DNA from 3 places in the Chelativorans sp. AA-79 genome. Region 2 is predicted to be linked to each of the others. Evidence: predicted binding sites of a transcription regulator. Region 2 holds the regulator's gene; each other region holds the start of a gene.
What was found. The regulator PhoB, encoded in region 2, activates phosphate uptake and scavenging genes when phosphate is short. The targets are predictions, from matches to a motif close to TGTCATNNANCTGTCAT.
Positions count from the first base shown of each region.

Region 1: the regulator PhoB is predicted to act here: its motif matches at 1,120-1,136, upstream of PVE73_RS02505 (DUF2794 domain-containing protein).
Region 3: the regulator PhoB is predicted to act here: its motif matches at 1,394-1,410, upstream of ugpB (sn-glycerol-3-phosphate ABC transporter substrate-binding protein UgpB).

Region 1 is NZ_CP120361.1:506,224-508,488, reverse strand. It holds gene PVE73_RS02510 (DUF1223 domain-containing protein) at 15-773, shown strand; gene PVE73_RS02505 (DUF2794 domain-containing protein) at 1,152-1,538, shown strand; gene PVE73_RS02500 (GNAT family N-acetyltransferase) at 1,545-2,114, opposite strand; partial or broken gene PVE73_RS02495 (transposase) at 2,239-2,265, shown strand, end outside.
Region 2 is NZ_CP120361.1:675,631-677,895, reverse strand. It holds gene PVE73_RS03430 (ROK family protein) at 1-642, shown strand, start outside; gene phoB (phosphate regulon transcriptional regulator PhoB) at 621-1,307, opposite strand; gene phoU (phosphate signaling complex protein PhoU) at 1,325-2,023, opposite strand; gene pstB (phosphate ABC transporter ATP-binding protein PstB) at 2,054-2,265, opposite strand, start outside.
Region 3 is NZ_CP120361.1:2,032,778-2,035,042, reverse strand. It holds gene ugpB (sn-glycerol-3-phosphate ABC transporter substrate-binding protein UgpB) at 15-1,337, opposite strand; gene PVE73_RS09825 (glutathione S-transferase family protein) at 1,471-2,079, opposite strand; gene PVE73_RS09820 (EAL domain-containing protein) at 2,177-2,265, opposite strand, start outside.

The DNA of each region.
Region 1 (2,265 bases), 170 kb from region 2:
ACGAGGAAGAGGACATGCGGAGTCTCACCGCTCGCAGAACCATTTTGAAGATGGGCCTTGTGGCGGTGGCGCTGCCTTCATGTTTCCGGGCTTCCAGGGCGGCAGACAGGCCCATCGCGGTGGTGGAGCTGTTCACCAGCCAAGGCTGCAGCAGTTGCCCGCGGGCGGATGCTCTCTTTTCGGAGCTTGCGGACCGCAGCGATCTCGTAGCCCTCGCCTACCATGTAGACTACTGGGACTATCTCGGCTGGAAGGACGACCTCGCCACGCCGGAAAACACCGAGAGGCAGCATGGCTATGGAGAAGTGCTCGGCACCTCCGTCTATACACCGCAGATCGTGATCAACGGGAGGCTCGACGTGACCGGGACGGACCGCAGTGCGGTGCTGGATGCATTGGAGGCGGCCGCCTCCGGCGCACACACCTTCTCTGCGGACGTGACGCTTTCGGCGACGAGCCAGAACGTCGTGATCGACATCGGCAAGGGTCCCGCCCAAGCCACAGGCGCCCATATCATCCTCGCCGCCTACCGTCCTCACAAATCGGTCGAGATCAGAGCCGGCGAAAACAGGGGAAAGACCATCGATTACTGCAATGTGGTCAGGAGCTATCAGACGATCGGCGTCTGGCACGGCAAAGCCGTCCGGCTCGAATTTCCCAAGACGGAGATCAGCAGCAAGGGTGGCGGCTGCGCGGTGCTCGTCCAGTCCGTCGACGGAAAAGGGAACCCCGGCCCGGTTCTGGGAGCAGCGGATATCCCCTCCGTGGTCTGACCGTCCTGGCATCCTGGAGACAAAAAAACGCCGGCACGGCGATTGCCTGTACCGGCGCTGATCTCAGGAGATCGTTGCCTTTCGTTTGGCCTTCGGCCCGGAGTTGGTTCGATCCAAGATCAGCCCTGTGGGCGGGGGGGCTTGGGGTACAGGACTGCTCCGGATCGAACCGTCTCAGGCAACATCCTTATGGTCGGTGCAAAATCAGGCGCAAGCGGGGAAAGAAAACGGCAATAATAAGGCAGGCGATCACCAAATTCGACGGCGGGTATCTTTTCCGTGAGAGCGGTTTGATTGCGAATGGGCTCCGGGGGTTGCATTTCCGGGCGGCCCGCGCCACCTTTCCTGTCACGATACCGTCATGAGGGTGCATGCAGCATGACCGATCTGGGAAGCGGCTCGGAGGGTAGGGACGATTCCGGGAATCTCATCCCGCTCGGCGAGGCCCGCCGGGCGCGGACGAAGCTTCCGATCACCTTTGACCGTCGGGAACTCGACCAGATCCTGCGTGTCTACGGTCGCATGGTGGCGGCAGGCGAATGGCGCGATTATGCCATAGACCACCTCGACGACAGGGCAGTCTTCTCCGTCTATCGCCGGGCGAGCGAGGTTCCGCTTTTCCGCATCGTCAAGGATCCGAGCCTCGCGCGGAAGCAGGGCGCCTACAGCGTCGTGGCCGTCACGGGCGCGATCCTGAAGCGTGGGCACGAGCTTCCCCGCGTGCTGGCCGTCTTCGACAAGAAATTGCGCCTGGTGGGAACCTGAGCCCGATCAGATCCCCCGCTGGAACAGTCTTTCGGGCAGTGATTCCGGGTCCGGCGACAGGGCATTGCCGCCATTGAGCGAAAGCTGCATGAACACCGTGTCCAGCCAGCGGCCGTGCTTGTAGCCACTGCCTTCCAGCACGCCGGCATGGCGGAAGCCGAGTGCGGCGTGCAGCCTCACCGAAGCGCTCTGCGGCGAGCCGTCGCCGATCACCGCGGCGATCTGACGGAAGCCGAGTTCCCTGCATGCGTCGATGAGCGCGGTCAGCAGCAGACGGCCGACACCCTGTCCTTGTGCATCCGGCGCTATATAGATAGAATCCTCGACCAGGAAGCGGTAGGCCCGGCGTGGCCGGAACGGCCCCGCATAGGCGTAGCCCAGCACGCGGCCTTCCTCTTCGGCAACGAGATAAGGATAGCGCCTGGAATTGAGCGCCTTCATCCGGGATGTCATCTCCTCCAGGCTCGGCGGCTCGAGCTCGTAGCTTGCCGTGCCGGTCTCGACGGCATGGGCATAGATTGCGGTGATGGCGGGAAGGTCGGCGGTCTGCGAGGCGCGGATGGTGATCACGGTCAGAAGCTCTTTGCGGCCTGGTTGCACTTTCATGGCAGGACAAGCGGCAAAAGAAAAGGGCGGCTTTGCCGCCTCAGATTGCTGACAAACCCCTGGCGCGGTCCAGGGGTTTGTGATTCACTGGGACATGTTGAAGCGCCCGGCCCCTGAACAG
Region 2 (2,265 bases):
AACTTCATCACCATTCTCCTTTCCCACGGCATCGGCATGGGCCTGATGCTGGACGGGAAGATGTTCAGCGGCACACGCTCCTCGGCGGGCGAATTCGGCCACATGGTGCATGAACCTGGGGGTGCACTATGCCGTTGCGGGCGCCGGGGCTGCATCGAAGCCTATGCCGGCAACTACGCCATCTGGCGCCGCGCCTCCGGGAAGAGCAGGGACGAGAAGCCGGTGGCCGATATCGAGGCGGGGGAAATGCAGAGGCTTGCGGGGCAAGCGCGGCAAGAAGAGGGACAGGCGCGGGACGCCTTCCGCGAGGCGGGGCGGGCGATCGGCTTCGGCCTCGGCAATCTCTTTGCCCTAATCGACCCGGCACCGGTGGCGATGGTGGGCCAGGGTACGGCGGCCTTCGACATTCTCGAGCCTGAGATCCGCCGTGCGCTGGCCGAGACCGCAGGGGGCCAGCACGCCGAAGCCGTTGCCTTCGAAACATTGCCCAATGCGGTGCCGCTTATCCTGCACGGCGCGGCGATGAGCGCACTGACGGGCCTCGACCGCGACATGTTCGCGCCGGGCCTTCGCACATCAGCGGCGGGCTGGGGGAAAGAGCAGCCCGAACGGGCCTCTCCTCAGTTTTCGCGAATGGCGTAGCCCGCGCCGCGGATGGTGCGGATGACATCGGGCATCCGCCCCTGGTTCACCGCCTTGCGCAGCCGCCCGACATGAACGTCCACCGTCCGCTCGTCGATGTAGATCGTCTCGCCCCAGACATTGTCGAGGAGCTGGCTGCGGGAGAAGACGCGGCCGGGATGCTGCATCATGAACTCGAGCAGGCGGAATTCCGTCGGCCCGAGGCGGATCTCGCTCTTGCGCCGATAGACGCGATGGGATTCACGGTCGAGCACGATATCGCCGACCTTCAGCACCGTGGAAAGCACTTCGGGCTTGGCGCGCCGGAGAAGCGCACGCACCCGCGCGATGAATTCGGGCGTCGAGAAGGGCTTCACCAGATAGTCGTCCGCGCCGGTGGAAAGCCCGCGGACACGGTCGCTCTCCTCCCCGCGCGCGGTCAGCATGATGATCGGGAGCCGCTCCGTCTCCGGACGCATCCTGAGCCGGCGGCACAGCTCGATCCCCGAGACGGCAGGCACCATCCAGTCGAGCACGAGCAGGTCCGGGACGTTCTCCTGCAGCCGCACTTCCGCCTCGTCGCCGCGCGTGATCACCTCGACCTGGTAGCCTTCCGCCTCGAGATTGTAGCGCAGCAGCACACAGAGCGGTTCGTCATCCTCGACCACCATGACTTTCGGTGCGATCATTCAACAGCCTCCAGCTACCCGGCCGTCACCTGCGTTTCGTCCTGCTTCGGCCGTTGCACGGGGAGTTGCAGGCCTGTGAGCACATAATAGGCGTTCTCCGCGATGTTGGTCACATGGTCGCCGATGCGCTCGAGGTTCTTTGCGCAGAACAGGAGATGCGTGCAGGCGGTGATGTTGCGCGGATCCTCCATCATATAGGTGAGGAGCTGCCGGAACACCGACGTGTACTGGATATCGATCTTCTCGTCCTCGTCGCGCAGCTTGGTCAGCGCTTCGGGCTGGCGCGTGACATAGCGGTCCACCACCAGGTTCACTTGTTCCAGCACCATGTTGGACATGGTCTCGATCGGCTGCGTCAGGCCGCGGGGAGCGCCGCCGCCCACCGCACCGACGCGCTTGGCGATGTTCTTGGCGAGATCGCCGATCCGCTCGAGGTCGGCCGCCATGCGGATCGCACCGACAACCGCCCGCAGGTCCTGCGCCATGGGCTGGCGCTTGGCGATGAGCGTGATCGCGCGCTCATCGAGTTCGCGCTGCTTTGCGTCCATGACGACGTCGTCGGAGATCACGCGCTGCGCGAGCGCATTGTCTGAATAGAGCAGCGACCTGGTTGCAGCCTGCGTCATGGCCGCCGAAAGGTCGCCCATCTCACGGATGAGGCGGTCGAGGTGCTCCAGATCCTCGTCGAAAGAGGCGACGGTATGCTGGCCCATGAGTCCGTTCCTTTTGCAAACTGCGCCGGATCAGCCGAACCGGCCTGTGATGTAATCCTGGGTCCGCTTGTCTTCCGGGTTGGTGAACATCTTGTCGGTCGGCCCCTCTTCGACCAGGTTCCCGAGATGGAACATCGCCGTGCGCTGGGAGACGCGGGCGGCCTGCTGCATGGAGTGGGTCACGATGACGATCGTATAGTTCTCGCGCAGTTCGTCGATCAGCTCCTCGACCTTGGCGGTCG
Region 3 (2,265 bases), 1.4 Mb from region 2:
GGAACAAGCTCAGCCTAGCTGTTGGTGTCCTGGAACTCGCGCAGCAGCGCGTTGCCGCGTTCCACGAGCGCGTCGAGCGCCTCCTGGGCCGTCTTCCTGCCCGCAAGAAGCGCCTCGAACTCCTCGTCGATGATGTTACGGACCTGTACGTAGTTGCCGAAGCGCAGGCCCTTCGAATTCGGGGTCGGTTCATGAAGCGTGATCTGCTTGATGGCGACGTCCGAACCGGGATTCTTCTCGTAATAGCCCTGGCTTTGGCCGAGTTCGTAGGCCGCCTTGGTGATCGGCAGATAGCCCGTGAACTGATGCCAATCGGCCTGGACTTCCGCGGAGGACAGATAATTGAAGAAGTCCGCCACGCCCTTGTACTCTTCCTGCGGCTTGCCCTGCAGGACCCACAGGGTGGCGCCGCCGATGATCGAGTTCTGCGGCGCACCCTCGACATCGTCATAGTAAGGCAGCATGCCGTAGCCGACCTCGAAATCCTTGGCGTTGGCGATCACCGCCGCACGCCCGGCCGACGAGTTCATATACATGGCGCATTCCTGGGCGAAGAACTTCGGCGGGGCGTCGCTGCCGCCTTCCGGGCCGGCGTACTGGAAGATGCCCTCGTCCTGCCAGCGCTTCAGGTTCTCCCAATGCTTGACCTGCACCGGGCCGTTGAGCGTGAATTCCGCGTCAAGCCCGCCGAAACCGTTTTCCAGCGTGCCGATCGGCTGGTTGTGCCAGGCCGAGAGGTTCTCAAGCTGGATCCAGGAAATCCACCCCGTCGTGAAGCCGCAGGGCGCCGCGCCGGATTCCATGATCTTCTTGGAGAACTCCTCCACCTCCGCCCAGGTCTTGGGCGCCTGTTCCGGGTCGAGCCCGGCCTTCTGGAAGGCGTCCTTGTTGTAGTAGAAGATCGGCGTGGAGGAATTGAAGGGCATTGACAGCATATTGCCGTCGGTGTCGGTGTAATAGCCGGCGACCGCGGGCAGATAGGCGCTCGGATCGAAATCCGCGCCCGCATCCTTCATGAGCTGGTAGACGGGATAGACGGCGCCCCTGGCGGACATCATGGTGCCCGTGCCCACTTCGTAGACCTGCACGATGTGCGGCTGCTGGCCCGCGCGGAACGCCGCGATGGCGGAGGTCATGGTCTCGGCATAGTTGCCTTTGTAGACCGGCACCACCTCGTATCCGCTCTGCGACTTGTTGTAGCCGGCGACGATCTCCTCGAGCTTGGCGCCAAGCTCGCCGCCCATGGCGTGCCACCACTCGATCCTGGTCTGGGCCTCGGCGTTCACCGGCAGCGCGAAGATGGCGGCGGAGGCCGCCAGAAGGAACATGCGATTCATTGGGATCTCCCTTATTGCCATCGACTCGATGGAGGAGCCCCTTTTGAAGGCGTTCTATAACGTCTGGATGACAGCGCCGGAGAGGGCTGTGGAGCTTGGCCGGCCGCCTGGAAACGGGCCGGCACTGCCGGATTCAGCCCGCGGAATCCATCGGCACGTGGCCCGAATCCTGAGCGACACGCGCAAGCCAGGCCGAGACCGCGGGAAACCGCGGAAGGTCGAAACCGCCGATCTGCGCGTCGTGCGTATAGGCGTAGAGCGCGATGTCGGCGACGGTGAGGCCCTCCCCTGTCAGGAACGGCGTTTGCGATAGCTGCCGCTCCATCACCCCCAGAGCGCGATTGCCGCCTTCGAGTGCCGCAGCCATCCTCTCGGGCGTCGCCTGCGCGGCCCGCTCCGGATATCTGCTGAGCGCCCGCCGGACCGCGACATAGGGCTCGTGGCTGTACTGCTCGAAAAAGAGCCACTGATGGACGAGCGCCCGCTCGTAGGGATCGTCGGGCAGGAAACGCGTGCCCTCGGCGAGATAGAGCAGGATCGCGTTGGATTCCCAGATGAACCTTCCGTCGTCGAGTTCCAGCAGCGGCACCTTCCCGTTGGGGTTCATGGCGAGGAAATCGGGCTTGCGGGTGGTGCCGTCACGCGAGCTTGTCTCCACGTGCTCGAAGGGAATGCCGAGCTTCGCGAACAGAAGCCTCGGCTTGTAGCAGTTCCCGCTGTCCGTCATTCCGTAGAGTTTCATCGCGCGCTCCCTTTTCGCTGTTTGGATAGCGCGGCGTTCCGCCCTGCACGAATGAATAGTTTTGCTGGATCGATCAGCGGGATTGAGCAGAGCCCCGTCAGTTCGCGCGGGAACGCGCGGCAAACAGTGGAACCACCCTTTCGCCGGAGGCGAACAACCCCTCGATGTGGAGAGGATTGAGGTCGA